Regions from separate parts of the Erwinia amylovora genome, predicted to be linked through region 2. Evidence: predicted binding sites of a transcription regulator. Region 2 holds the regulator's gene; each other region holds the start of a gene.

Region 1 (10,110 bases), 1.5 Mb from region 2:
AAGCAAAGAACAGGCCCGCGAGCAAAAAGAACAGTGGGATGCTACCCATCGCCTGCGTGGCAAGGTCAATAACCGCGTTGAGAAGCAGTTTGATAAAGTTGACCGCGCTTTCGATACCCAGGACAGCTGCGAGAAAAGCCTGAACCTCAACGCGTACTGGGAGCCCAACACACTGCGTTGCCTCGATCGTCGTACCGGCCGTCCCGTCACCCCGTAATTTAATTTACTGCTATAGTGACAGCTCGGTCAGATGCAAAAGGATGAGATGATGAAAGGTTTGAAAGGGGTTTTATCTGTACTGCTGGCTGTCGGTCCACTTGCAGCAACGGCATCGTGCGAGTCAGTGAAAGCTGATATTAACCAGAAAATCATCAGCAATGGCGTACCGGCTTCGGGGTTTAGCCTGGAAATCGTACCGAATGACCAGGTGGATCAGGCGGGCGGTCAGGTCGTAGGCCATTGTGAAAGTGATACTCACAAAATCGTGTATAAGCGCGTGTACGGTGAAACTGACGGTGATGCGTCAGTCGTCACGGGCAATTCACCGGACGGCTCACAATAGCCTTAGCGATAAGGCGCCCCGCAACGGGTCGCATTATCTGCATTTAATTTGCCTGGCGGGCCGGGATCAACCGCGATACCGTCAGGCTCAACAAAGCAATAACCGTCGAGACAACAAAAACCCAATGCAGCGAATGCGCAATTTCATTCAGTATGATCTCCAGACTGGCGGGTGCTATCTGTTGCCGCTCGCTGTGCGACATCACCTGCTGTACCGGATCCTGATACTGCGGCAGGCGTAACAGCAGATTGTAGTTGAGCACGGCTCCCATCAGCGCTGTGCCAAGCGCTGAACCCAACATGCGGCTGAACATTATCGATGCCGTACTGATGCCGCGAATGGCAAAATCTGCCGTATTTTGCACTGCAATCAGGAAGGTCGTGCTGGTCATGCCCATTCCGCAACCAATCACAAACGCAAAAACGCCGGCATGCCAAACAGGGCTTTCACGCTGAAGGGTCAACAGCAGCCCTGTGCCCACGACCAGCAGCAGAGAACCAAGCAACGCGGTGAAACGATATGAGGTGCGCTGCATCAGACGCCCGCTAACGGTACTGGCCAACGGCCAGCCTATTGACATCATTGCCAGAGCGCTGCCCGCCTGTAACGGCGTACCGCCGTTTATTCCCTGAATCCAGGTCGGCAGAAAAGCGCTGATGCCCATCATCGCTGCGCCGATCAGCAGGTTGCCCGCATTACCGGCCAACAGCATGCGGCTGCGCCAGATAGCCAGCGGAAAGAGCGGCGCGCCGGATTGGCGTTCATGCCGAACCAGCACCGCGCCGGTCAACAGTGCCAGCATCAGCAGTCCAGCCACCGCTAACCCGCCAAGCGTTTCCGCCTGCAGCAGCGCCACCAGTAATGCGCTGACGCTCAGCATCAGCAATCCGCTGCCGGTCAGATTAAGTCGATGCGTACCGCCGGATCTTGATTCGGGAAAATAACGCGCTAAAAGCAACATGGAAATTAGCCCTACCGGAACGTTGACCCAGAAGATCAGCGCCCAGTTGAAATGCTGCACCAGCCAGGCCCCGGTCAACGGGCCGACAATCGCCGCAACGCCCCAGACGCTTGACAGCCAGCCCTGGATCCCTGCCCGCTCTTTTGGCGGGTAAACATCGGCGATGATGGTTGAGGTCAGCGGCATAATCGCTCCCGCGCCCAGTCCCTGAATGGCGCGAAAAAGGATCAGCCAACCCATATTAGTGGCAAATCCGCACAGCGCTGAACCGACAAGAAACAACCCGGTGCCGATAAAAAACACCCGCTTTCTACCCCACAAATCAGCCAGCCTGCCATAAATTGGCACGCTGATGGTCTGAGTTAACAGGTAGATGGAAAATACCCAACCGAACTGTGAAAACCCACCCAGTTGCGCAATGATGGTGGGCATCGCCGTTGCCACAATGGTGACTTCGATCGCGGCCATAAACATCGCCAGCATTGAGGCGACCAATACCCAATGGCGATGCGTGACCTGATTATTCATATTTTCCAACTCTTCCAACATTTGTCTCTTTCCGGCGGTGCATCTCGTCAGGATGCATGAAACAGTCCATAGCAATGTTTAGATTGTGCTAAGGGTATTAGTGACAATGTCACAGAAGTATTCTCCGCAAATCCATTGCGGGCTATCGCTGGTTTGCGCGCGTTGCCGACAGTTTAGCCTGGACGTGATTATTTAATGAAGTCATTTAGCACCGGGCTTGTCGTATGAATTACAGCCAGCCGGATGATTGAGACAGGCGAACGGCAGATAAGGAGCAACGCTCGCGCACCGGCCGTAAGCAGAAAAGCTGCATGTGACAACGTCACAGAAGCCATAACGCAATATGATGTTGCTGATTGCCCGCAGCAGCAGGCAACCGGAGAGTTCCCGTTAAGTCCGGCGCGCTCGGCCTTGGCTGCCGCCGTTATGCCAGAGGTGACAGGTCAAGATATTGCGCCAGGTCACGTGTTTCCGGGCGCGGCAGATAAGGCACCTCCCCCAGCAGCGGTGCCGGGATTTTTCCGCGCAGTACGTCAATGATTTCTGCATAGTGCGCCAGGCCCGGGTTAATGCGGTTAGCCACCCAGCCCAACAGCGGCAGGCCATCATTTATCACCGCCTGGGCGGTCAACAGAGCGTGGCTGATACAGCCTGTCTTAATGCCCACAACCAGTACCACCGGCAGCTGCTCCTGCACTGCCCAATCTGATAACGGGCGCAGATCGCTCATCAGACTACGCCATCCTCCCGTGCCTTCAACGATGATACAGTCGGCGTGGTCGTCCAGCGCTTTCAGCCCACCGCTCAATGACTCAAAACTGACCGGCGTCGGGCTGGTGATGAACGCGTCATCCAGCCGCGTTAACGGGTTTATCGCCTGCCAGGGCAAGGTAACGGAAGAAGAGGCCTGCAACACCAACGCATCCTGATTACACGCCCCCCGGCCGTATTCTTGCTGCTTTTAGCCACCGGTTTATAACCGACACTGCGTTGACCTTCAGCGGCCAGCTTTTGCAATAAAGCGCGCGATACCACCGTTTTCCCGACTTCTGTATCTGTTCCAGTGACAAATAATCGTGTTGACATAGAAATGACTCCGGCAGGCCCGGTTTGGGCCGATGGATGTTTTGATGCTCAGTTTGAGGAAAAAGTGTAGGACACTACCGGTGACCGTAGATTGCGCTAGCGCAATGTTTGGTCATCTGTCAGCCTTGCAGCAGTCTGATTAGCAGCGACCCGTTATAGAGCGCATCCTTAACCAGCGCTGCGCCGGACAGGGTGCCGGACTGAACCCATCTTGTGGGTTCTACGCTAAGTTCAGCGCTCAGGGTTGGTAGGGCCTGCTGGCGAATACAGCCAACAATAGCCGGGAACAGAACCGACCGGGCGCGGTTGAGCGGTGAACCGATGAGAATTTTCTGTGGATGGAAGAGATTGACCATGATGGCCAGGATCCGTCCCAGACTGCTGCCCACCCCGACGATAATGTCGCAGGCCAGACGATCTCCGTGCAGTGCCGCATCACACAAATTGTCGATCGTCAGTGGCTGATTATGCAGGACAGAACCCGTCGACGCCGACAGTCGCTGCGCGGCCAGCTTCAATATGTTGTCGATGCCCGCAACCGTCTCAAGGCAACCCCGGTTACCGCAGTAGCAGCGCTGACCACAAGGATCGACCTGAATATGTCCAATCTCGGCCATTGTGTTGCCGCCGCCGTGGAGCAGCTGACCTGTCGTCATCACTGCGGCACCGACATTCTGACCAATCACTACCTGAATGATATCGCTGGCATCGCGCGAGGCACCAAACAGCGATTCTGCCCTGGTCCAGGCACAGATATCATTTTGAATGAAAACAGGAAGCCCGCTGCGTTTCTCCATTTCCGGACCCAGTGGCAGGTTATCTGCCTGATAGAACGGTAAGTGCTGAACAATGCCGGTACGGCTGTTGATGCTGCCCGACAGGGTAAAAGCGATCGCGGTAAGACGTTCGAGTCGATGCTGGTGTAGGATGAAAAACCGCTCAATATGTTGCAGAATGCGCGCCAGCAAAGGTTCTTCTGCCACTGCCGGCAAGGGAAGTTGCTGTTCGGCAACCAATTGGGTGCTCAGATCGCGAAGCGCAATGTCGATCTCGCCATGGCCGATTCGTACCGAAAGGAAGTGCCAGGCCTGACTGTCAAGAACCAGTCCAGTCGCCGGCCGTCCCCGGCTTCCCGCCTCGTGGAATTCGGTTTCCTTCACCAGATGGGCCTGCAGCAGCTCTCGTACGATTTTGGTGATACTGGCCGGGGACAGACTCGCTTTTTTGGACAGATCAATACGCGATACCGGGCCATAGCGGTCGATTAACCGATAGACGATCCCGGCATTCATTTGCTTAATATGATCAATATGTCCGGGCAGGCTATCCGTAATCACATCTGCTCCTTGTTATCACCTTTTGCTGCAAGGTCATTGAAATCTGCCAATATTGGCGGTGACGTTATCGCTATCGGTTCATGGTGAAACACTTCGCAGATGGCGTCAACTGCCTGAATCGGAATGTGATTTACAGCACATAACTTACTTGAAGTGGTCATCTTTTTTACGAATTTGTGCCAGACGGCAGTAATAATTCCTTCATGGCAGCAGCTACCGCAGGCATTTCTCGTTGCCTGGACCACACCAGCCAAACTTCTGAACGCGCATCCTGCTCTTTCAGGGGGATCCACACAACATCATTCAGCCGCACCCGGTGAAATGACGCTGGGAGAATCGAAACGCCCAGCCCGCCTGAAACTAAACCAATAATGGTCATCGCCTCCCCCACTTCCTGGGCAATATCAGGCTGGATATCATACCGTTGCAGCAGCCGGATGATTTCGTCGTAAAGGGCGGTGCCTACGCCCGGGTCGAAGAACACGAATGGCTCCAGCGTCAGTTCACTTAACGCGATCTGCTGTCGGTTTGCCAGGCGGTGCGCACGGTGCACCAGTGCATACATTGGCTCCTGTAGCAGTACCTGATGATGAAAAGTTTCAGGCAGCACGGTGTTGCGCATGACGCCTAAATCAAGTCGCCCATCACTGAGCGGAGCCAGCTGTTGACGCGTGTTTATCTCCTGCATTTCGACATGAACCGCCGGGTAACGCTGACGGAAGGTAAACAGGGCATTTGACACCGCGTTAATCAGCGGAGCGGATGAGGTAAATCCGATACGCAACTCCCCTTCATCCCCGCGATGCAGTCTCGCCGCTTTGTCAGCCGCCTGGCCAACCTGCTGCAGGATGAGGCTGGCATCCTTGTAAAATTGCTCACCGGCCGCAGTTAGCCGCACGCTACGATTGGTGCGGGCGAATAATCGCGCACCTATTTCCTGCTCAAGCAGTTGGATCTGCTGACTAAGCGGCGGTTGTGAGATATTAAGCCGAAGTGCAGCACGACCAAAATGCAGTTCTTCCGCTACGGCGATAAAATAGCGCAGATGACGCAATTCCATATTCATATCTCTTAATTCATATCTCTGAAGTATCATTTCAGATTATTAATATATTAGACATCATAAATCATCTTTCTTACCCTTTACAGGCTGATAACTCTCAATAACCTCAAGGATCCAAAGTGAACCGCTCCTCTCAGGCCGTCACGCTGCCCAATCGTGCTGAACGGTCAGCGTCCATCCCTGTATCGACTACTGCAAGCAACAAAAATGTGTATATCAAACGCGGCACGCCGCAGTTTATGCGAGTGACGTTGGCGCTGTTCTCGGCCGGGCTGGCGACCTTTGTTCAGCTCTATTGCGTACAGCCTGTTCTGCCGGTTCTGTCGCATGAATTCGGCGTATCCCCTGCCGCCAGCAGCGTTTCGTTGTCTATCGCCACCGGAATGATGGCGCTTGGCCTGCTGGTTACAGGGCCATTATCCGATGCCATCGGTCGCAAATCGGTGATGGTTACGGCGCTGCTGCTTGCCGCCATTTGCACCCTGTTTTCCGCTGCCATGACCAGCTGGCATGGTATTTTATTGATGCGTGCGCTGACCGGCCTGGCGTTAAGCGGCGTGGCGGCAGTGGGGATGTCTTATCTTAGCGAAGAGATCCACCCCGGCGTACTGGCCTTTTCAATGGGGCTTTACATCGGCGGTAACTCTATAGGCGGTATGAGCGGCCGCCTGATCAGCGGGGTTATCACTGAATTCAGCAGCTGGCGCATCGCATTGATGGTTATAGGCTGCTTATCTCTGGCAGCAGCGATAATGTTCTGGAAAATCTTGCCGCCGTCGCGCAATTTCCAGCCGACATCGCTTAAACCTCGTCACCTGCTGCTGAATTTTCGCCTGCACTGGCGCGATAGCGGGTTGCCTTTGCTGTTTGCCGAAGGATTTCTGTTGATGGGGTCATTTGTTACTCTGTTCAACTATATTGCCTATCGTTTGTTGTCGGCTCCCTTTTCGCTCAACCAGGCGGTGGTGGGTCTGCTGTCGGTCGTCTACCTGACCGGTTCATGGAGTTCACCGAAAGCGGGAGTGATGACGGCAAAATATGGTCGTGCCCCGGTGCTGATCTTCTCAACGGCCATTATGCTGACCGGACTATTTATGACTCTGTCAAGTAACATCTGGTCGATCTTCTTGGGCATGATGCTGTTTGCCGCCGGTTTCTTTGCCGCGCATTCAGTCGCCAGCGGCTGGGTTGGCGTACGCGCCCGTCGCGCGCGCGGTCAGGCTTCTTCACTGTATCTTTTTTTTTACTACCTTGGTTCCAGCGTAGCAGGTACGTCAGGCGGCGTGTTCTGGCATTATTTTGGCTGGTACGGCATTAGCGCTTTTATTACCGTTCTGCTGCTGCTGGCGCTGTGGGTGGGTGCAAGATTGCACGCCAGAAAACTGTAATTGTTGTTTGCACCTGCGCCGGGCTTCACCGGCGTAGCTGTCGCCAACCTTCGCAATCCGCCTTCTCTGCACGCTGTTTTGTTGCTAAGCCTGTTCGTTTTCCTTATCCGCGCCGCATGCCGCGGTGCGGATAAGGGAATGATTACGATGCAATTATTTGGCGCGTAGAACAATGAAGCCTGGCTTTGTTGACATATATTCCACAAAGGGCGAATCAACTACCTTCATGTTATGCGATAGCGAAGAAGCATTTCTGAACCACACATTTCCATCACGCTTGATCACTATTCCCGTATGTGAAACATCCAGCCCCGCCTGTGTAGAATAGACGCCCACGTAATCGCCAGTTCTCAGATTATCCAGCACCACGGCATCGATTTTATCGCCGGGAATGAAATTTATTTCTCTGGGCCTGACGCCGAGGCCGGATATATATTCGCCGCCGTCAGCCTTTACGTTAAGGTTCTTGTACATGCTGACATAGTCAGGACTGATATCACCAGTGACATCGGCAGCGTTCTGCGGGGCGATTGCAAACCAGTCAGTGAAAAAATGCTTCCTGCTGTAATAGTCAACATGTTCCTGTGCATACCTTGTCGCGACAAGGTTGTTAAGAAAATCTCGCTGATTACCAGCACGTGTCAGTGCTTCAACGTAGTCAATCAGGGTGAAACAATCGACTCCATTGAAATCCGCCACCAGCACTTCTTTCATATCCGCCGATCCGATTAAGGTGTTGCCTTTGTATGGGGTATTCAGGAAGGCCGACGATACGGAACCCACCCATTCACCGTGTTCTTCGCTACCGTTTGCAATGACCTTATCGCGGAGGATTTGATTCACTTTTTCTGAGGTGAACTGATCTATCTTCGTTTGATATTCACTGCCGTTGGTTTTTGTGCAGGAAACCAAACCGAAAGAAATCAGTAAAAGAAGAGCTGTTTTTGTCATAAGTATTTTCCCTAATAAATTATCCCGGCGGAAATTTAATAACATTTACCTCTTACGACAAACGGTAATCATGCTTCATTTATCGTTTGTTGATCATCTGGCGTAAACGGCATAATCCCCCAACCGGAAATCGTTTCAGGTAATACCTCTCTTCCCTTGACTGAATTTTTTTATTCAGAGGCTGATGCTCATCTCCTGTTTTGGTGCTAGACTCTTTAGTATGTTGTAACTAAAGAATAAGGAACTGATGAGCCGGTATGATGTTGTCGAACAGCTTCACCTCTGTATGGCGCAGCTGGAGCAAGAACTGGATGAGTTGCAGCAGCAGATGCTAAATTTACGGCTGCTGGCCGCCCGTGTTTTTGAATTACCCGCGATTGAGAAAGGGAAAGAGCACGATCCGCTGACGCAAATCGCGGTTACTCAGTTAACGGGTCAGCAGGCGCTTCAGCGTGCGTTTTCACATTACGGCCGTCTGTTTATGCAACACCAGTCGGAAAAGCTCAGTACCAAAGCCGCCGTACGCCTGCCGGGCGCAATCTGCCTTGAGGCCGATAACGCGCAGTCTGCCCTGCTGCGCCAGCAAACTGGCCACATTAATCAGCTGAAGCTACGACTGGAACAGTTAATTACCATAGAATCGGGCTTGCCCAGTGAGGAGCGCTTTGAATTCGTCCACGCCCACTTGCGCGGGCTGATCACCCTCAATGCTTACCGGAGCATCGTGCTGATTGAAGATGCGGACTCGGTACGTTTCGGTTGGGCAAATAAGCACGTTATTAAAAAGGTCAGCATCGAAAATATGCTGGAGAAGTTGCAGAAAAGCCAGCAGTCGGGGCGCGCCGTTGCCCCCTGGACGCGTGAACAGTGGGCTGAACGCGTGGCCGGGGAGATAGAAACGCTGAAGTCGCTACCTCCGGGCGCAGCGTTAAAAATAAAACGCCCGGTCAAAGTGCAGCCGATAGCCCGCATCTGGCAAGCACAGCAGCAAAAACAAGTTCAGCTGGCATGCCCTTCTCCATTGCTGGTGATCTGCCCGGATGCCAACAGCGTGCCAGCGCTGGGGAATTACGTCACTATGATGCAGGTAAGGTAACGCACCGATTCAAGCCCGATGCGCAGCCTCTGCATCTGATTATTCCCCGCCTGCATCTGTACAGCGACCGGCTTGCGTAAGGCGTCCAGTTTTGCCTCAGGGCTGCCTGTCCGCCAATTATCCCACGTTGAAACGTCAGGTTTACAGCTTCATGCTGCCAACCATTTCTTCCGGTCGCACCCATGCATCAAACTGCTCTTCCGTCAGGTAGCCAAGTTGCAGCGCGGCGGCTTTTAATGTCAGCCCCTCTTTATGTGCCTTTTTAGCAATGTCCGCCGCCTTATCGTAGCCGATATGGGTGTTCAGCGCGGTTACCAGCATCAGTGATTCATTCAGCAACTGACTAATACGATCGCGATTCGGCGCAATGCCCTGCGCACAGTGGTGATGGAAGCAGTGCATGCCGTCAGCCAGCAGGCGCACGGATTGCAGGAAATTATGGCTAACCATGGGGCGGAAAACGTTCAGCTCGAAATTACCCGATGCGCCCCCCATGTTCACCGCCACATCATTACCCATTACCTGGCAGCACAACATGGTCATCGCTTCACACTGGGTGGGGTTGACCTTGCCAGGCATGATGGAACTGCCCGGCTCGTTTTCCGGGATGGCGAGTTCGCCAATGCCGCAGCGCGGGCCGGAGGAAAGCCAGCGCACATCGTTAGCGATTTTCATCAGCGAAGCCGCCAGCCCTTTCAGCGCGCCATGGGCATGAACCAGCGCGTCGCATGTCGCCAGCGCTTCAAACTTGTTTGGCGCAGTAATGAATGGCAGTCCGGTCAGAGAGGCCAGCTCGTCAGCAACACGTACCGCATATTCCGGGTGGGTATTAAGACCGGTACCTACCGCGGTGCCACCCAGCGCTAACTCTGCCAGATGGGGAATGCTGTGCTCAACATGCTGCAGACTGTGGTTGAGCATGGCCACCCAGCCTGATATCTCCTGCCCCAGGGTCAGTGGCGTGGCATCCTGCAGATGGGTACGGCCAATTTTAACAATGTCTTTAAAGGCTTCCGCCTTTTTATGCAGCGTTTTGTGCAACATTTGCAGCTCAGGAATAAGATGCTTGCGTAGTGCCACCACCGCCGCAACATGCATCGCGGTAGGGAAAACATCGTTGGAGCTTTGGCTTTTGTTC
Region 2 (10,110 bases):
CCGCTAAAATCGAGTGGCCTAATCAAAAATCGACCGCACGGAAAGCGCACGGGCAGGCTTTTTATGTTCTGATTGTAGTTCTGAACCCAGCTCAACATGCTGGTAAAAGCGCCAGTGTCGTCGGTTTTGCCATCGCCTTTTGCACCGAAATGAAGCACGTTCAATTCCTGTGGATCAGTCACTGCACGTTTCCAGTAAAAGCCCTCTCCCAGAGCAATCGTGCCGTTGTCATCTTTCAGATCTGTCGTGGCCGGCAAGCCAATAAAGTGTCCGCCACCACGGGGACTGGGTTCGTTGTCATAATAGCTTTTGAGAAAGACAACCTCGCCAGATTTTGACGGTACTGTCATGCGCAGTTCAGCAAATGAATTTAATTCGATCATCGAATACTCCTGAGTACGAAAACCAAAAAAGAATAATGCTTAGCGAATAAAAAGGTTCAGAAGAAACCCGCAGCGTAAATTGCGGCATTCTGCATAAAGAAAAAGGATAAATAATTTCCAACCTCCCCTTCATCATTTCACGTCCATAATGAAATTCCGGTCATCAGCTTTTATATAAAAAGGCTAATACACCATTTACTGATTACCGTTAAATTATTTTAACCACTTAAGGGGATATGACACGTTGGGGAAGTTGTACGTGGAACCACACATATCTGAAACTCAGGCGTTGATATTCCCTGGCCTGCAACACACCAGACAGATCCCATCTGTTCTCCACAAGGCCATCAGTTGTCGCCGAAGGTGAGCCAGGGAAAAACCTCGTCAGGTGATGTCAATGCACCGTGTAATCGGAGGTCAAGAAGGGGATGGGGTTTGGAGTGGTCAACGATGTCTGCACTGGCCAGTTGTCGGCGTTACCGTTGCGATCTTTTTAGCGGGCTGAACAACGACGATGCCACGGCAGACGCGCTTAGGTGAGCATCGCGAGGCTGCGGTGCCGTCGCAGCCCGCTATGAACAGGTTAGTTCAGAAAGGTTTATCGCCGAGGATGGTCGCCCGGTGCATAATACGGCGCTGCGGCAGGTAATCCGCATTCGCGTAATGCTGGGTTACCCGGTTATCCCAGATTGCCACATCATCCTGCCGCCAGCGCCAGCGCACCTGGAAATCGGGTTTAGTGATATGGGCAAAGAGGAAGTTCAGCAGCGCATCGCTCTCCTTCTCCTTCAACCCGACAATGCGCGTGGTAAAGCCCTCATTGACGAATAATGCCTTTTTGCCACTGACCGGGTGGGTGCGCACCACCGGATGCTGCACCGGCGGGTTCTTTGCCACGGCCTGCTGCCAGCGCTGATGCTCCTCTGCGCTGCTGCGGTATTTGTACTCCTGGAACGATTTTCTGAAGTCATGCTCGGCCTGCAACCCATCAAGCAGCGTCTGTATCGGTGCCGATAAGGCATTCCAGGCAGCAATGCCGCTGGCCCACAGCGTGTCTCCCCCGCTGTCAGGCAGCTGCTTCGCGGTGAGAATGGCACCCGCTGGCGGCGTTTCGATAAAGGTGACATCGGTGTGCCAGTTGTCGTTATCCGGCGGATTATCATCGTTGGTATCCAGCACGATAATCTCTTCCACGTCGGGCGCGTGAGGATAAAGCGGATGGATATGCAGATCGCCAAAACGTGCCGCCAGCTGGCGCTGCTGATGCGGCGTTAGCGGCTGATCGCGCAGGAACAGTACCTGATGGCGGATTAATGCGTGATAGAGCTGCTCAAACTGCGCATCACTTAGCGGGCGGCTCAGGTTGATCTCACTGACCAGAGCGCCGATATGCGGCCCCAGCGCCTGAATGCTGATTCGTTCGTTCATTGTTGTTCTCCATGCCAGGGGGTTAAGCGGCGCTGTAAGGCGCGCAGCCCCAGCTCAAGTGCAAAAGCGATTAAGGCAATCGTCGCGATACCGGCCAGTACCACATCAGTCGCCAGAAACTCACCGGCCGACTGCACCATAAAACCCAGTCCACGGGTGGCGGCGATCAGTTCTGCGGCCACCAGCGTCGACCAGCCAACGCCCAGGCCAATACGAATTCCGGTGAGGATCTCCGGCAGCGCACCGGGTAGCACCACAAACCACAGCACCTGCCAGCGGCTGGCCCCCAGCGAACGGGCGGCGCGCAGACGTACCTGCCGGGCGCTTTTTACCCCGGCGAGCGCGGACATCGTCACCGGCGCGAAGATAGCCAGGTAAATCAGCAAGATTTTTGAGGTTTCACCAATGCCGAACCAGATAACCATCAGCGGCAGATAAGCCAGCGGCGGCACCGGGCGGTACAGCTCAATCAGCGGGTCGAGAATGCCGCGCAGCGTATCGTTAAGCCCCATTAAGATGCCGATCGGTACGCCAATCACCACGGCGGCCAGCAGGGCAATCACCATGCGCGTCAGGCTGGCGGCGAGATGCTGCCACAAGGTGGCATCCATAAAGCCAATCGGGCTGGCGATGGTCAGCAGCTGGTGCCATACCTGCTGCGGGGCTGGCAGAAACAGCGGGGCTATCAGCTGGAGCCGGGTCACCGCCCACCAAACCGCCAGAAGTATCAGTAAAGTCGCCAGGCTGAGGGTCAGCTGGCGCGACAGCGGCCAGCGCGGCGGCCATTTGCGCCGCGCCGCTTTTTCATTAATCAGTAAACTCATGCGAAGACCTCGCGCTGCCGGAACACCCGGCTGAGGACATATTCACGGCGTTCGATAAATGCCGGATCGGACTTAATCGCCCGGCAGTCTTCTCCGGCCGCATAGCGGCGGCCAAAGTCCAGCGCCAGGCGCTCAACGATGCGCCCCGGCCCCGGCGACAGCAGGATCAGCTCGCTGGCAAGAAATACGGCTTCTTCAATGTCGTGGGTGATCAGCAGGATCTGTTTGCCGCTGTCACGCCACAGCCGCAGCAGCAGTTCCTGCATCTGTTCGCGGGTAAACGCGTCCAGCGCGCCAAAGGGTTCATCCAGCAGCAGCAGGCGCGGATCTGCCGCCAGCGCTCTGGCAATGCCCACGCGCTGGCGCATGCCGCCGGAAAGCTGCCAGATAAAATGGTGCTCAGTCCCCTGCAGCCCGGCTTTTTTCAGCATGCGTTGCGCCACAGCACGGCGCTCGCTTTTCTCTACCCCGGCCAGTTGCAGGCCAAAAGCGACATTATCCAGCACGTTGCGCCACGGCAGCAGCCCCTCATGCTGGAAGACCACGCCGCGATCGGCACCCGGCCCGCTAACCGGTTGCCCGTCCAGCGTAATACTGCCGCCGTCAGCGGGGATAAATCCGGCAATGAGATTGAGCAGCGTGGTTTTGCCGCAGCCAGACGGGCCGAGTACCACCACCAGCTCGTCGCTGTCGATCGTCAGGTTAATATCCTGTAAAACCAGCCTTTCCCCATAGCTGGCGCGAAGATGAGAGACAGTCAGCATTTGCGGCGCTCCTGCTTACTGTGCCAAAGGTTTGACGAAACGGTCAGTGACAAAACTGCGGTAGTCGCTGGCTATCTGCGGTACTTTCCCTTGCTCTTTCAGGAATTTAGCCGTGTCGATTATCGCCTGATTAACCGGGCCGTTCAGCTGTTCAACCTGTTGCCTTGCACCGAAATAGGTATTTCCCTGCACCAGTGCGGGCACCTGTGCCACAGGCACGCCGCTCAGGCGCGACAGCTTGCCGAGATATTCATCCTGCTTCAGCCACTGCTGCGGATTATCGAGATAGTTTTTTTGCGCGGCCAGCGCGCTGCGGGCGAAAGCGGTCACCACGTCAGGATGTTGTTCGGCAAAATCCTTGCGCACCACCCAGACATCCAGCGTTGGCGCGCCCCATTTGGCCAGCTGGGATGAGTCGGTCAGCACCTTCCCCTGTTTTTCAAGTTGATTAACGGCCGGCGCCCAGACGTAAGCACCGTCAATATCGCCGCGCTGCCAGGCGGCGGTAATGGCCGGTGGTTGCAGGTTGACGATCTGCACCTGTTCGGGCCTGATGCCCCAGTGTTTGAGGGCTGCCAGCAGGCTGTAATGGGTGGTGGAGATAAAGGGGACGGCGATACGTTTGCCGATCAGGTCTTGCGGATGGTTAATCTCTTTTTTCACCACCAGCGCCTCAGAATTACCGAGCTGTGAGGCCAGCAGGAAGACTTCAATCGGTACCTGCTGGCTGGCGGCAACGGCCAGCGGGCTGGAGCCGATATTGCCAATCTGTACATCGCCGGAAGCCAGCGCGCGCACCACGCCTGAGCCGCTATCGAATTTGCGCCAGTCGACCTTAGCACCACTCTCTTTAGCCAAGGTGCCATCGGCCTGCGCGACTTTCGCCGGCTCTGCCGATGTCTGATAGGCAATGGTGACCTCCACCGCCTGTACGCTGAGTGCCGTCAGCGACAGTGCCGCCGCCAGAATGGAAACCGAAAATTTACCCGCCATAGCACGTTCCGCTCGATGGTTATTGCTGTATGACTCCTTTGTAACCGGGCGTATCTGTCCTGATAAAGTAATTAAAAATTATTATTTATAACAAAAGGTGCTTAGCACTTTTCACGCATTCTATTGCCGGAATAGAGCCATAAGCGGCGTTAAGCCTGATTTACGCTTCAGGTCGACGGTTAGCACCCATTCCCGCCGGGCCTTCAGCGCCAAATCAGCAGGACGCAGGCTGCGGTCACTAAACCCATCAATACGTTAAACAACGTCCAGGCGCGGCGACTGCGCAAAATGCGGCCAATCAGCGTACCAAATCCCAACCAGATAACGCCGGACAGCGCATTGACCAGCGCCATAGCAATACTGATAGCCACCACCGAGGTACGATAAGCTTCACCCGCCAGGCTAAAGCTGGCAACGGCTCCCAGCGCCATCAGCCACGCCTTAGGATTGATAAGCTGAAGCAGGCCGCCCTGCCAGAACGGCATCCGCGCGGCCGGAGTCTTGTCGGTATCCAGCTTTTCATAGTCGGCGCTGCCAATTTTCCACGCCAGCCACAGCAGATAAACGCTACCCGCCACTTTGAAAAAAAGATGCAGGGAGGGATAAAGCAGTATCAGTCCGCCGACGCCAAACGCCACCATCAGCAGCATAGCCTGCATACCGATCATGATGCCCATCAACAAACTCAGAGAGCGAAAGAAACCAAAATTCGCGCCGGAGGCGGTGAGTAACATATTATTAGGACCGGGCGTAATGGCAGCAACCCAGAGAAAGCCTGACATGGATAAAAACTGACTCAGTTCCATAGAACGGGTGCTCCTCACCCCCCGGAAAAATAAACAACCTGATGAAGCTAACAGCGCGCTATGGATCCGACAAGCTCTGACCACATGATTTTTGATCGCCTGGCTGAAAACCCGTTTCGCCCAATGGCAGGGGCCAGCAACGCGCATCTGCAAACCATTCTGCCGCGCCTGGTGCGCCGCCGGGTGACGCTGAAAGCGCACTGGCAGCGACTGACGCTACCGGACGGTGATTTTGTCGACCTGGCCTGGAGCGAAAACCCGGCCCGGGCGCGCAATAAGCCGCGCGTGGTGCTGTTCCACGGCCTGGAAGGCAGCTTTCACAGCCCCTATGCGCACGGCCTGTTGCAGGCGTTGAAAGCGCGTGGCTGGCTGGGCGTGGTGATGCACTTTCGCGGCTGTAGCGGCGTACCCAACCGCCTGAACCGCATCTATCACTCTGGCGAAACCGGTGATGCCAGCTACTTTTTACAGTGGCTGCGCGCTGAATGGGGCCGGGTGCCGACCGCCGCCGTGGGTTTCTCGCTGGGCGGGAATATGCTGGCCTGCCTGCTGGGCAAGCAGGGGGATCACTGCCTGCTCGACGCCGCGGTGGCAGTTTCTGCACCGCTGATGCTGGAACCCTGTAGCCGGCGGCTGGAACAGGGCTTTTTCCGTGTTTATCAGCGTTATCTGCTTAACCTGCTGAAACTGCATGCCTGGCCGGGCACGCTGCCCGTCGACCTGGCGCAGCTCGAATCCATTGGCCGGCTGCGTGATTTTGATAATGCGATTACCGCCCGCGCTCATGGCTTTATTGATGCCAGCGACTATTACCGCCGCAGCAGCGCCATGCCGCTGCTGCCCGGCGTGCGTAAGCCGCTGCTGATCATTCACGCGCAGGATGACCCTTTTATGACCGCTGATGTGATCCCCGATCCTGCCCTGCTGCCGTCAAACGTTGAATATCAGCTGACGCAGCATGGCGGGCACGTTGGTTTTGTAGGCGGAACGCTGCGCAGCCCACAAATGTGGCTGGAGCAACGCATTCCGCAATGGCTTACCACCTGGCTGGACAACTGATGATTATTCCCTGGAAAGAGCTCGATTCGGCAACACTTGATAACCTGATTGAATCCTTTGTGCTGCGCGAAGGCACCGATTATGGCGAGCATGAGCGATCGCTGGAACAGAAAGTCGCCGATGTTCGCCGTCAGCTGAGCTGCGGCGAGGTGGTGCTGGTGTGGTCTGAACTGCACGAGTCGGTCAACATTATGCCGCGCGGCCAGTTTCGCGGCTAACCCCGTCCGCCAGGTTATATCAGCTTCATCGCTGCCGTATTGATGACATGTGTCGACAAAGCATGTTACCAATGCAGGGCCACCCGTTTTTTAAGGAAGTAGTACGCTATGTCGACTCAACATCCGGTTATCGCCGTTACCGGCTCCAGCGGGGCAGGAACCACGACCACCAGCCTGGCATTCAGGAAGATCTTCCAGCAGCTGGGCCTGCATGCAGCAGAAATAGAAGGAGACAGCTTCCACCGCTTTACCCGCCCGGAGATGGATATGGCGATCCGCAAAGCGCGCGATATGGGTAAACACGTCAGCTATTTTGGCCCGGAAGCGAATGATTTCGCACTGCTGGAGCGTACATTCAGCGAATATGGTCGCAGCGGTAAAGGAAAGTCGCGTAAGTATTTGCATACCTACGATGAAGCCGTGCCCTGGAACCAGGTGCCCGGCACCTTTACGCCGTGGCAGCCGCTGGCAGAACCGACCGATGTGCTGTTTTATGAAGGGTTGCACGGCGGCGTTGTCACCCCGCTGCATAACGTGGCGGAAAACGTGGATCTGCTGGTTGGCGTGGTGCCCATCGTCAACCTTGAGTGGATCCAAAAACTGGTGCGCGATACCAGCGAACGCGGCCATTCGCGCGAAGCAGTGATGGACTCCGTGGTGCGTTCAATGGAGGACTACATCAACTTTATTACTCCGCAGTTTTCACGCACCCATATCAACTTCCAGCGCGTCCCGACGGTGGACACCTCCAACCCGTTTGCCGCCCGTGGCATCCCCTCTCTGGATGAGAGTTTCGTGGTTGTCCACTTTCAGGGGCTGGAAGATATCGATTTCCCTTACCTGCTGTCCATGCTGCAGGGTTCGTTTATCTCACATATCAAAACCCTGGTGGTGCCGGGAGGAAAAATGGGGCTGGCGATGGAGCTGATCATGGGGCCGCTGGTTAAGCGGTTGATTGAAGGAAAGAAAATCGGCTGAAGTTCTTTCCTTTTACGGCTAAGAGGATGGGCGGGATCAGGTCAGTTCGATCACTTCATAACTGTGGCTCATCTCCACCCCCTTGCCCAGCATAATCGCCACCGAGCAGTATTTTTCCGCAGAGAGATCGACCGCACGCGCTACCGCGTTATCCGCCAGCGCTTTGCCGCTGACAACAAAATGCAGGTTAATGCGGGTGAAGATACGCGGTGCCTCTTCGCGGCGTTCTGAGGTCAGCTTCACTTCGCAGTCAGCCACGCTATGGCGGCCCTTTTGCAAAATTGACACCACGTCAATGGCGCTGCAGCCGCCGGCGGCCATCAGCACCATTTCCATTGGGCTTGGCGCTTTATCGCCCGAATTACCATCCATCAGCACCTGATGACCAGATGAGGATTCTCCCAAAAACGTCATCCCTTCGACCCACTTAACCCGTGCCTGCATAACAACATCCTCCAATTCATTTAGTTACAGCAGAGTACGCCGCCGTGATTAAAACGGCAACGCTCTCTTTTTCTGACTATGCTGAAGCGAGACAACAGAAGACAGCCATCCCAAGCTGTGCTACAAACGAGGCTGTAAATTTCACCGGCATCATGATGTTGGTGATAACGAAACGACAGCATACGGCCTGCCCCGGAGCGGCCCGTTCCTTCCCTGTCGGAACGCTTGACTATAACAAAGCCTGGCAGGGATTCAGCCCCCGTATATCCCAATCAATTTACGCGCGGCAGCAAGGGGATCGTGAAACTTGCTGCGGGGTAAACCGGATGTATTCAGGTACGACGACAACAGAGGATAACAGCGAATGGTTCTCGGCAAACCGCAAACAGACCCTACTCTCGAATGGTTCCTGTCCCATTGCCATATTCACAAATATCCATCCAAAAGCACGCTGATACATCAGGGTGAGAAGGCGGAAACCCTTTACTACATCGTCAAAGGTTCAGTAGCGGTATTGATCAAGGATGAGGAAGGCAAAGAGATGATCCTCTCTTATCTCAACCAGGGTGATTTTATCGGCGAGCTGGGCCTCTTCGAAGAGGGCCAGGAACGCAGTGCCTGGGTACGTGCCAAAGCAGCCTGTGAAGTAGCTGAAATCTCTTACAAAAAATTCCGGCAGCTGATCCAGGTCAACCCTGACATCCTGATGCGCCTGTCTTCGCAGATGGCGCGTCGCCTGCAGGTCACCTCGGAAAAAGTGGGTAATTTAGCTTTCCTTGATGTGACCGGACGCATTGCCCAGACGCTGCTGAATCTGGCAAAACAGCCCGATGCAATGACGCACCCGGACGGGATGCAGATCAAAATAACGCGTCAGGAGATCGGCCAGATTGTCGGCTGCTCGCGCGAGACGGTCGGTCGTATTCTGAAAATGCTGGAAGATCAAAACCTGATCTCCGCACACGGTAAAACCATCGTCGTTTACGGCACGCGTTAATCGCCCCTGAACCCACGGCGCGCCAGCCTCTGTCGCGCCTTTTTCTATCTGGTGCGGCGGATGTGGCGCAGAATCATTTATCAACCTGAAGTGAACTACGCGCTGCGGCAAACACTGGTGTTGTGTTTGCCGGTTGCACTGGGCTGGCTGCTGGGAGACTTACAGAAAGGTCTGCTGTTCTCACTGGTTCCCGCCTGCTGTAACAATGCCGGGCTGGATACGCCGCACAAACACTTCTTTGAACGCCTGATGCTGGGCGGAGGCCTGTTCGCCGGCAGCAGTTTTATTATCCAGTATGCCGGCGCTCAGGGGGTTCCGCTGCCGCTGATCCTGCTGCTGATGGCGATGTTGCTGGGGATCACCGGCGAGATCGGCCCGCTGCATGCCCGCCTGATGCCTGCCTCGCTGATTGCCGCCATATTCACCCTGAGCCTCGCTGGCAAAGTACCGATGTGGCAACCTCCGTTACTGTATATCCTTGGCACCATCTGGTACGGGGTATTTAACTGGTTCTGGTTCTGGCTGTGGAAAGAGCAGCCGATGCGCGAAACGCTTAGCCTGCTGTACCGCGAGCTGGCCGACTATTGCGAGGCAAAGTATCGCCATTTAAACCAGCTAAACGACCCCTCATCCGCTATGCCGCCGCTGTTTGCTCGCCAGCAAAAGGCCGTCGATCTTATCACTACCTGTTACCAGCAAATTCATATGCTGGCAGCCAATCGCAACCAGCATTACCAGCCTTTGACGCGCGCTTTCCAGGTGGCGCTTGACCTGCAGGAGCACATCGCCGTCAGTCTGCATCAGCCGGAAGACGTGCAAAAACTGGTGCGTCAGAGCCACGCCGAGGCGGTGATCCGCTGGAATGCGCAGCGCATCGCCGCACGTCTGCGCGAGCTGGCTGACGATATTTTGTATCACCGCTTCCCCAGACGTTTTGAGATGGAACTGCCGCTGGAAGCGCTGGAGAAGATCGTGCGTCAGCATCCGGATAATCCGGTGGGTAATTTTTGCTACTACCATTTCAGCCGTATTGCGCGCGTGCTGCGCACTCAACGCCCGCTTTATCGCCGCGATTTGATGGCTGACCGTCAGCGCCACCTGCCGCTGCTGCCGGCGCTGAAAAGCTACCTTTCGCTTAAGTCTACCGCCTTGCGCACCGCCGCACGCTATGCGGTGATGTTGACCTTCGCCAGTACGCTGGCGCTGTTTCTGGCTA
Region 3 (10,110 bases), 150 kb from region 2:
TGATGCGCAGAACCTCGACGAGCTGATGGGCGAGCGTACTGACAACTTCCTGTTCCACTACAACTTCCCTCCTTACTCCGTCGGTGAAACGGGTATGGTCGGTTCGCCCAAGCGTCGTGAAATTGGTCACGGTCGTCTGGCGAAGCGTGGTGTGCTGGCGGTGATGCCAAAAGGCGAGGCATTCCCGTATACCGTTCGCGTGGTGTCTGAAATCACTGAATCAAACGGCTCCTCTTCTATGGCGTCTGTTTGTGGTGCTTCTCTGGCGCTGATGGATGCTGGCGTGCCAATCAAGGCCGCTGTAGCCGGTATTGCGATGGGCCTGGTGAAAGACGACAACAACTTTGTGGTGCTGTCCGACATCTTGGGTGACGAAGATCATCTGGGCGACATGGACTTCAAAGTCGCCGGTAGCCGTGAAGGCATCACCGCGCTGCAGATGGACATCAAAATTGAAGGGATTACCCGCGAAATCATGCAGGTGGCTCTGAACCAGGCGAAGGGTGCGCGTTTGCACATTCTGAGCGTCATGGAGCAGGCTATCAGCGGTCCGCGTGGCGACATTTCTCAGTTTGCTCCACGTATTCACACCATCAAGATCAGCGTTGATAAAATCAAAGACGTGATCGGCAAAGGTGGCTCCGTTATCCGTGCGTTGACGGAAGAAACTGGCACCACCATCGAAATCGAAGACGATGGCACGGTGAAAATCGCCGCTACCGACGGTGACAAAGCGAAATTTGCGATTCGTCGTATCGAAGAGATCACCGCAGAGATCGAAGTGGGGCGTATTTACAACGGTAAAGTGACGCGCATCGTTGATTTCGGTGCCTTTGTGGCCATCGGCGGCGGTAAAGAAGGTTTGGTACATATTTCTCAGATCGCCGACAAGCGTGTAGAAAAAGTGACAGACTATTTGCAGATGGGCCAGGAGGTTCCGGTAAAAGTACTGGAAGTTGACCGTCAGGGCCGCGTACGCCTGAGCATCAAAGAAGCTGGCGAACAGGCTCAACCTGAAGCAGAAGCCGCTCCTGCAGCACCAGAAGCTCAATAAGCAGTCATGATGAATTCTCCGTACCTTGCTTGTGGGTGCGGAGAATTTTTTGAACGCGAGGGCGGGACGGCCTTGTCGATGGCAAGCGGGTAACAGGATGTTATTCCCAATGTTTGTTTTCGGGAGTGGTACATGAAGCCATTTTTGCGCTGGTGTCTCGTTGCGACGGCTTTATCGTTGGCAGGATGTAGCAACACCGAGTGGCGTAAGAACGAAGTTTTGGCCGTTCCTTTGCAGCCTACGCTGCAACAGGAGGTCATTCTTGCTCGCATGGAACAAATACTTGCCAGTCGGTCTTTAACCGATGATGAACGCGCACAGCTGTTATATGAGCGCGGAGTGTTGTATGATAGTCTCGGTTTGAGAGCACTGGCGCGAAATGATTTTTCACAAGCGCTGTCTGTCAGACCAGATATGCCTGAAGTATTCAATTACTTAGGCATATATTTAACGCAGGCAGGCAATTTTGATGCTGCCTATGAAGCGTTTGATTCTGTACTTGAGCTTGATCCAACTTACAATTATGCGCGTTTAAATCGTGGTATCGCCCTTTACTACGGCGGAAGATTTAAACTGGCGCAAGATGATCTGCTGGCGTTTTATCAAGACGATCCTAACGATCCCTTCCGCAGCCTGTGGCTGTATCTCACCGAACGTGAGATCAATGCAGAGCAGGCTAAAGTATCGCTGAAGCAGCGTTACAATAAAGCGGTTAAGGAGCAATGGGGATGGAATATTGTCGAGTTCTACCTGGGCAACATCAGCGAAAAAACGCTGAACGAACGGCTCCAGGCGGACGCAACGGATAACACCTCGCTCGCTGAACATCTCAGTGAAACCAACTTCTATTTAGGTAAGTATTACCTAAGTCTGGGGGAGAAGGACAACGCAGAAGCGTTGTTCAAGCTGACGGTCGCCAACAACGTTCACAACTTTGTTGAGCATCGATATGCATTGTTGGAGCTGGCGCTACTCGGCCAGACACAAGACGATTTATCAGAATCTGACCAGCAATAGCTGACGAACTTTTATTGCCCGAATTTCGAAAAGTCATCATCTTGGCGGATGAGGGCCCTTTTGTTCGTCGAAACCACTAATTTGAGCCGGTTCACACTTTTTGATGAAAATGACTGAAAATTTTCACGACGAGTTATGTAGACTGGCCGCCGCAATCTACGAGGCACTTGTACTACATGACTGATATCCAAACTACTTTCGCTGACCTTGGCCTGAACGCCGACCTCCTTGAATCACTGAACGGCATGGGCTACGTAAAGCCATCTCCCATCCAGGCTGAATGTATTCCTCACCTGCTGGCAGGTCGTGACGTGTTAGGTATGGCGCAGACCGGGAGTGGCAAAACAGCTGCATTTTCGCTGCCACTTTTACATAACATCGATCCTACGGTGAAAGCACCACAGATCCTGGTGCTGGCACCTACCCGCGAACTGGCGGTTCAGGTAGCAGAAGCTGTCACTGAATTCTCTAAACATATGCGCGGTCTCAACGTTGTTGCCCTTTACGGTGGCCAACGTTACGACGTGCAGCTGCGCGCTCTGCGCCAGGGGCCACAGGTTGTTGTCGGCACACCTGGTCGTCTGCTCGACCACCTGAAACGCGGCACGTTGGACCTGTCTAATCTGCGCGGCCTGGTGCTGGATGAAGCCGATGAAATGCTGCGTATGGGCTTCATCGAAGACGTTGAAACGATTATGGCGCAGATCCCAGACGGTCATCAGACCGCGTTGTTCTCTGCCACGATGCCAGAGGCGATTCGCCGTATTACCAAACGCTTTATGAAGGATCCGCAGGAAGTGCGTATCCAGTCAAGCATGACCACGCGCCCTGACATCAGCCAGAGCTACTGGACAGCCTACGGCCGTAAGACTGATGCGCTAACCCGCTTCCTTGAAGCTGAAGACTTTGATGCAGCGATTATTTTCGTGCGTACCAAAAATGCCACGCTGGAAGTCGCCGAAGCGCTTGAGCGCAACGGTTACAACAGCGCCGCGCTCAACGGTGACATGAACCAGGCACTGCGTGAGCAGACGCTGGAACGTTTGAAAGATGGCCGTCTGGATATTCTGATCGCCACCGACGTTGCCGCCCGTGGGCTGGACGTTGAGCGTATCAGCCTGGTCGTTAACTACGACATTCCAATGGACGCAGAATCTTACGTGCACCGCATCGGTCGTACCGGTCGTGCGGGTCGTGCTGGCCGCGCTCTGCTGTTCGTTGAGAACCGCGAGCGTCGCCTGCTGCGTAACATTGAACGCACCATGAAGTTGACTATTCCTGAAGTGGAGCTGCCAAACGCAGAATTGCTGGGTCAGCGTCGCCTGGCGAAGTTTGCCGCGAAAGTTCAGCAGCAGCTGGAAAGCAGCGATCTGGAACAGTACCGTGCGCTGCTGTCCAAAATGCAGCCGGAAGACGAGCTGGACATTGAAACTCTGGCCGCAGCGTTGCTGAAAATGGCTCAGGGCGAACGTCCACTGATTGTCCCCGCTGATGCGCCACAGCGTCCGCGTCGCGAATTCCGCGATCGTGATGACCGTCGTGACGATCGTCGCGGTGACCGTCCGGACCGTGGCCCGCGCGAAGCGCGTGGTGAAGCACGCGAGGGCGACCGTCCACGTCGTGAACGCCGTGACGTGGGCGATATGGAAGTCTACCGCATTGAAGTGGGTCGGGATGATGGCGTTGAAGTTCGTCACATCGTTGGCGCTATCGCTAACGAAGGCGATATCAGCAGCCGTTACATCGGCAACATCAAGCTGTTTGGCACGCACTCAACTATCGAGCTGCCAAAAGGCATGCCGGGCGATGTGCTGCAACACTTTACCCGCACGCGCATCCTCAACAAACCGATGAATATGCAGCTGATTGGTGATGCACAGCCACGCAGCAACATCGGTGGTGGTGAGCGTCGTCCTGGTGGTCCTGCACGTGGCGGTTTCGGTGCTGGCGCAGGTCGCGAAGGCGGGCGCGCTGGTGAAGGCGGCGGCCGTCGTTTCAGCAGCGAACGCGGTGGTGAGCGCCGTCCAGCGGGCAACCGTGGCCCACGCCGCGATGAAGGTGGCAGCGCCCCAGCGCGTCGTCGTGATGCGTAATCACTGACAGCCAAAAAAAACCAGCCCCCGGGCTGGTTTTTTTATGGCCGCAGTCCGGGGGCAAACCGGCTGGGATCAGAGCATGTTGCGTGCCTGCATCGCCAGCTCAAAGGAAGAAAGGCGCGCCGTTGTGTCGAAGATTTGGCCGTTAACCATAATCTCATCCGCCGCGGTTTCCCGCATCAGCGCTGCCAGCCCGTCGCGCACTTTCACCTTGTTGCCCACAATCGACATGCTCAACGCCTGTTGCACGCCATATTGTTCAGCAGCTGACCACAAATTATCCATGCTGGATACCGGTGCGGGTAACGGCCCCGGCCTGCCGCGACGCAGGTTGATAAACTGTTGCTGCATTGAGGTAAACAGGAAACGCGCTTCACGCTCGCTGTCGGCAGCCACAACGTTGACGCACACGATGGCTCGGGGTTTCTCCAACCGTGTTGATGGCTTGAATTTTTCGCGGTACACACGCAGCGCCTGCAACAGCATCTCCGGGGCAAAGTGCGAGGCGAAGGCGAACGGCAGCCCCATCTGTGCCGCCAGCTGTGCGCTGTATAAACTGGAACCAAGTAGCCAGACCGGAACAGATAATCCCTTACCCGGCACGGGTTGCACCGGCAGGTTGCCCTCATCCGCTGCGTCAAACCAGTTGATCAACTGAGCAACATCTGCGGGAAAGTTATCCCCCTGTGCGTTGCCCGATCGGCGCAGCGCCATCATAGTTTGCTGGTCGGAGCCTGGCGCGCGGCCAAGCCCCAGATCGATACGGCCGGGAAAGAGCGATTCCAGAGTACCGAACTGTTCGGCGATCACCAGCGGTGCGTGATTAGGCAACATAATCCCACCGGAACCCAGCCGCAGGCTTTGCGTATTGGCAGCCAGATAGCCGATCAGCACGGAGGTCGCTGCGCTGGCAATGCCCGTCATATTGTGATGCTCGGCCAGCCAGTAGCGATGGTAACCAAGTTTCTCAGCCTGCTGCGCCAGCGCCAGCGAAGTACGGAATGCGTCACTGGCCGTCGCGCCCAGCGGAACAGGCGCAAGGTCAAGCAGCGAAAGCGCTACGGGTTTTCTCTCAGACATAATGGCTCACTTATTCTAAAGGGCATAACTGAGGTGCGTGTGGTGTGAAAGGCTACGACATCCTTTCGCGCAATGATTGTCCGTTTCGAGCACTATGCAAAAATTAACTAACCATGACTAAAAGTGGTTAAACGACAAGACACGCCGATCAACAAAAATTACATTCCTGCAGTCAGGAACTATTTTTAAAGATATCGTCTGATTGGCTATATGCCGTAAATGCACTGATGCTTCGATCGCCTGTTGATAAGCGGTCGATTACAGGTAAAAGCGATTAACTTTCGCCCACCCGGCGTTGCCAGCCGTCTGCCATCGGCAGCGTTATCCTGCTGGCCGCCACAACAGAATTTGAATCGGTGCCGATGCTGTTGCGCGTCGGGCTTATGCAACCGGCTGATATTACTGAAGCCTGAATGAAAAGGACGCGAATTCCATAGTGGATCGCGCAGGTATAGCATGTTAATTCGTACCGAGATTGGCATTGATGCTGCCAGCATTGACGCCCTGCTGCGCCGTAGTTTCCCAACATCCGCCGAGGCTGAACTTGTAAAGCAACTTCGTGAAGACGGGTTATTAACCCTTGGCGTGGTGGCCACCGATGATGAAGGTCAGGTTCTTGGCTATGCGGCGTTCAGCCCGGTTACACTCAACGGTGAGGATCAGCAATGGGTTGGATTAGCACCGCTGGTTGTCGATGAGAGCGTACGTAAGCAGGGGATCGGATCGCGGCTGATTTACGAAGGGCTGGATACGTTAAATGAGTTCGGCTATGCCGCCGTGGTTGTACTGGGCGATCCGGCCTACTATGGGCGGTGTGGTTTTAAAACTGCGGCGGATTGCCAGCTGCGCTGCCACTTAGAAGGTACGCAACAGGTTTTCCAGGTTTATAAACTGGCGGACGATGCTTTCAAGGGCATAGCGGGCAATATCGAATACTCAGCACCGTTTAATCGACTTTGATCGCTAAGCCACTGAATGAGCGATAAAGGCTGCTGTTCAGCCAGCTGCAGCTTTTGCTGTCTTTTAAGCTGTTTGACGCAATATTCCAATTTTGAGGCCAGCGAACGGTCGCCCGCCGCGCAATGAAAAACCAGCTCCAGTGGCCCTTTGCCGCGCAGCGCTTTGGCACCTTTACCACGTTGGTGCTGGGCGAAGCGGCGCGCCACGTCAAGGGTGATCCCGGTGTAAAGCACGCCGCCAGCGGTGCGCACAATGTACAAATGCCATTCGGCAGGGGCAGCAGGACACATAGGTTACTCCGCGAAATGACAATCCTGGTACTGTAACCTAAAGTCAGGCAATCAGGCTACAAAACCGCGCATCCGGCGCTTATGCCGCACTGCCTGACCACAACACACTGATTAAGGATGAATGATGGCCACTCTGCAACTTTTACTCGCTTTTGCCAGCTATTTTTTTATCAGCTGCGCGATGGTGCTGGTGTTTTTGTTTATCTATATGCGCATAACACCGCATAACGAATGGCGTTTGATTAAGGAAAATAATCTGGCCGCGACGTACGGTTTTATCGGTGCATTGCTGGGTTACATTGTCCCCCTGGCAAGCGTAGCAGCTAACTCCGTCAATTTGCTTGATTACCTGCTTTGGGGCGCAGTAGCGTTGGTCATACAGCTGCTGGTTTTCACCGTCGTTCGTCTGTTTATTCGCGATATCAGTTTACGCATTGAGCAAAACCAGCGCGCCGCCGGATTATTCCTCGCTGCCGTCTCGCTTGGGGTCGGCATCCTGAACGCAGCCTGTATGACTTACTGACCACGGGACCGGCTTAACGCAGCTGGTGGATAACCTGGTTGCTGCTGCCGCGCCACAGCAGCGACGGGTCTTTGAGCGCCTTAATAAATTCCCCGTCTATCAGCACGTTGACCAGGTCGATAACGCGCAGCTGGCTGACGCTTAGCTCCTGCAGGCGGTAGCCGGTCCACATCCAGATATCCTTATTCTGGCATTCGCGCCTTACCCGGCTCAGCAGGCGTCGAACATCGGCCAGATTGGCCGGATGCAGTGGGTCGCCGCCGGATAACGATAGCCCCTGGCGGATAATGCGCGTATCGTTGAGATCTGCAATCAGCCGCTCCTCCATTTGCAGGCTGAACGGCGTTCCGGAGTCCACTCGCCAGGTACTTTGGTTGTAGCAGCCACGACAGCGATGCGCGCAGCCCGCAACAAACAGCGTACAGCGCGTGCCGGGGCCGTTCATCACATCCACCGCATAGTACTGATGAATATTCATCCAGCCCGGCCTTTACGCAGATGTTTCACCCGGCGTTTAACCTCTTCCTGCTTGCCGGCGTTAAACGGCCGTGCATCGGGGCTGCCGAGATAACCACATACCCGACGAGTAACCGAAAGGCGGCTACTGTCATGGTTAGCGCAGTTCGGGCAGGTGAAGCCTTTACTGGTGCAGGTGAACTCACCGTGGAAGCCGCATTGGTAGCATTGGTCTATCGGGGTATTCGTGCCGTAATAAGGCACCCGGCTGTAGCTGTAATCCCACACGTCTTCCAGCGCTTTAAGGTTGTGCTGCATGTTGGGATATTCGCCGTAGCAAATAAAGCCGCCGTTAGCCAATGGGGGGTATGCGGCCTCAAAATCGATTTTGTCGTACGGATCCACCTTTTTCTCTACGTCAAGATGGAAGCTGTTGGTGTAATAACCTTTATCGGTCACCCCCGGCACCACGCCGAACCTGGCGGCATCAAGGCGGCAAAAGCGATCGCACAGGCTTTCACTTGGCGTGCCGTACAGGCTGAAGCCGTAGCCGGTCTCCTGTTTCCACTGGTCAACGGCGGCGCGCAGACGGGCAACGATTGCCACACCTTTGGCGCGCAGCTGCGCATCATCGTAAGGATGCACGCTGCCGCCGCTCAGGGCATTCAGCGTTTCGTGAATGCCGATATAGCCCAGCGAGATGGACGCGCGGCCGTATTTAAAGATAGCTGCGACAGGCTCATCGGCCTGCAGGCGAACGCCACAGGCGCCCTCCATATACAGGATCGGTGCCACACGGGCTTTTACCTTTTCCAACCGGGCGATCCGCGTCATCAGCGCTGTTTTGGCCAGCAGCAGGCGCTGGTCGAGCAGCGCCCGGAAACGGTCTTCATCCCCGTGCGCTTCCAGCGCAATACGCGGCAGGTTGAGGGTAATAACGCCGATATTACAGCGACCGTCGTGAACTGGCTTTCCGTCTTCTTCGTAAACGCCAAGGAAACTGCGGCAGCCCATCGGCGTTTTAAACGACCCGGTCACCGCGACGACCTGTTCGTAGTTAAGGATGTCGGGATACATACGTTTGCTGGCGCATTCCAGCGCCAGCTGCTTGATATCGTAGTTGGGATCGCCCGGATGGCGGTTAAGCCCGGTTTTAATGGCAAATACCAGTTTGGGGAAAACCGCAGTTTTATGATTTTTACCCAGCCCGGCAATGCGGTTACGCAGAATCGACTGCTGAATAAGGCGTGCCGCCCAGCTGGTGCCAAGGCCAAAACCGAAGGTGACAAACGGTGTCTGGCCGTTGGCGGTATGCAGCGTATTAACCTCATACTCCAGCGACTGAAAGGCATCAAAGCACTCCTTCCCGGTGCGTGAGCGGGCGTAGGCTTCGCTTTCGGCAATCTGCCATTGATGAGCAATGGCGCGATGCCTTGCCAGGCTGGCGTCAACAAACGGTGCCAGCACTTCATCAATGCGATTAATGGTAGTGCCGCCGTAAATATGGCTGGCGACCTGTGCAATAATCTGTGCGGTAACGGCGGTGGCAGTAGCGATCGATTTCGGCGTTTCAATGCCGGCATTGCCCATATTGAAACCCCGGGTCAGCATGCCGTGCAGGTCGATCAACATGCAGTTAAACATCGGGAAGAACGGCGCGTAGTCAAGATCGTGATAGTGGATCTCGCCGCGTTCATGGGCATTAACCACATCGCGAGTAGCAAATGCTGGCATGCATAGTGTCTGGCGACAATTCCGGCTAACAGATCGCGCTGGGTGGGGATAACCTTGCTATCTTTGTTTGCATTTTCATTTAACAGCGCGGGCTGGCTCTGTTCAATCAGACCACGGATCTCACGATTCAACCGTCCCTGGCGCTCTCGTGCCACATCGCGGTCGTGGCGATATTCCATGTAACGGCGCGCCAGTTGTGGATAGCGCCCGGACATCAGCAGGTTCTCCACCGCCTGCTGTACGTCGGCAATTTCGACCCTCTGACGAGCGCTCAGTAAGGCACTTACCCGGCTGGCGGCGTTGGCACAGTAATCATCATCATCAATTTTTGCCGCTTTTGCCGCAGCGCGTATGGCGGCTTCGATACGTGCCTGATCGAATGCGACCTGACAGCCATCGCGCTTAATTACCTGATTTGCCACTGTGACTCTCCCGTTGGTTCAACTACATATAGTCCTTGCGGTCAAATTAATATCTATATATGGTATTTTGCTGCACATCAGCTGATGTTTTATTGACCTGAAGCAAAGCCGGGGCAGAGGGGCAAAAAAAGTCAGCGCGGGTGTATCAGTCATCAGCAGGCTGCAGCCGTGCGATATTTTTTTGCCATCCTCGCGTGCGGTGGCGGTTGCATTCGACCACGGGGAGTCACTACTATTGCCGGTTGCCGTAGAGTAAAACCATTTTGCTCTTGTTACTCAGGGATACTGCCCGATGTCGTCCGTTGCTTATAATGAAAAACAGATCACTCGCTGGCTCGGTGCGCGCACCGTGGCCCGGGCGCGGGATCTGATTGCCAGCGTACGGCATATTCAGTGGCAGAATACCCTGCTAACCGGGGAAGTACCGGGACGAAAAGCAGAGCCTTATAGCGTGATGGTTCATTTCAGTCGTCCTCAG

Evidence for each region. Region 2 encodes CRP, which controls carbon source genes, mostly activating them, when cyclic AMP is high. Its sites were predicted from a motif close to ATGTGANNNNNNTCACAT; they were not measured.
Region 1: mlc (sugar metabolism global transcriptional regulator Mlc) is a predicted target of CRP. The motif match lies at 4,598-4,615, and genes of this name have one in related genera.
Region 3: yrbN (protein YrbN) is a predicted target of CRP. The motif match lies at 2,151-2,168, and genes of this name have one in related genera.

Annotation. Positions count from the first base shown of each region.
Region 1 is NZ_CP066796.1:1,801,512-1,811,621, reverse strand. It holds gene JGC47_RS08455 (DUF1283 family protein) at 1-217, shown strand, start outside; gene JGC47_RS08450 (DUF1161 domain-containing protein) at 266-562, shown strand; gene JGC47_RS08445 (MDR family MFS transporter) at 606-2,072, opposite strand; partial or broken gene bioD (dethiobiotin synthase) at 2,476-3,137, opposite strand; gene mlc (sugar metabolism global transcriptional regulator Mlc) at 3,257-4,474, opposite strand; gene JGC47_RS08430 (LysR family transcriptional regulator) at 4,641-5,540, opposite strand; gene JGC47_RS08425 (MFS transporter) at 5,657-6,925, shown strand; gene JGC47_RS08420 (DUF1460 domain-containing protein) at 7,079-7,876, opposite strand; partial or broken gene tus (DNA replication terminus site-binding protein) at 8,124-9,052, shown strand; gene fumC (class II fumarate hydratase) at 9,114-10,110, opposite strand, start outside.
Region 2 is NZ_CP066796.1:262,188-272,297, reverse strand. It holds gene JGC47_RS01175 (hypothetical protein) at 1-383, opposite strand, end outside; gene tauD (taurine dioxygenase) at 972-1,811, opposite strand; gene tauC (taurine ABC transporter permease TauC) at 1,808-2,635, opposite strand; gene tauB (taurine ABC transporter ATP-binding subunit) at 2,632-3,399, opposite strand; gene tauA (taurine ABC transporter substrate-binding protein) at 3,415-4,392, opposite strand; gene JGC47_RS01150 (LysE family translocator) at 4,596-5,198, opposite strand; gene JGC47_RS01145 (hydrolase) at 5,259-6,257, shown strand; gene JGC47_RS01140 (YheU family protein) at 6,257-6,475, shown strand; gene JGC47_RS01135 (phosphoribulokinase) at 6,584-7,453, shown strand; gene JGC47_RS01130 (OsmC family protein) at 7,490-7,897, opposite strand; gene crp (cAMP-activated global transcriptional regulator CRP) at 8,262-8,894, shown strand; gene JGC47_RS01120 (YccS/YhfK family putative transporter) at 8,955-10,110, shown strand, end outside.
Region 3 is NZ_CP066796.1:412,925-423,034, forward strand. It holds gene pnp (polyribonucleotide nucleotidyltransferase) at 1-1,054, shown strand, start outside; gene nlpI (lipoprotein NlpI) at 1,187-2,071, shown strand; gene yrbN (protein YrbN) at 2,181-2,255, shown strand; gene JGC47_RS01955 (DEAD/DEAH family ATP-dependent RNA helicase) at 2,248-4,164, shown strand; gene JGC47_RS01960 (luciferase-like monooxygenase) at 4,240-5,247, opposite strand; gene JGC47_RS01965 (GNAT family N-acetyltransferase) at 5,704-6,207, shown strand; gene JGC47_RS01970 (GIY-YIG nuclease family protein) at 6,132-6,497, opposite strand; gene JGC47_RS01975 (DUF350 domain-containing protein) at 6,622-7,020, shown strand; gene nrdG (anaerobic ribonucleoside-triphosphate reductase-activating protein) at 7,034-7,498, opposite strand; partial or broken gene nrdD (anaerobic ribonucleoside-triphosphate reductase) at 7,495-9,575, opposite strand; gene JGC47_RS01990 (DEAD/DEAH box helicase) at 9,925-10,110, shown strand, end outside.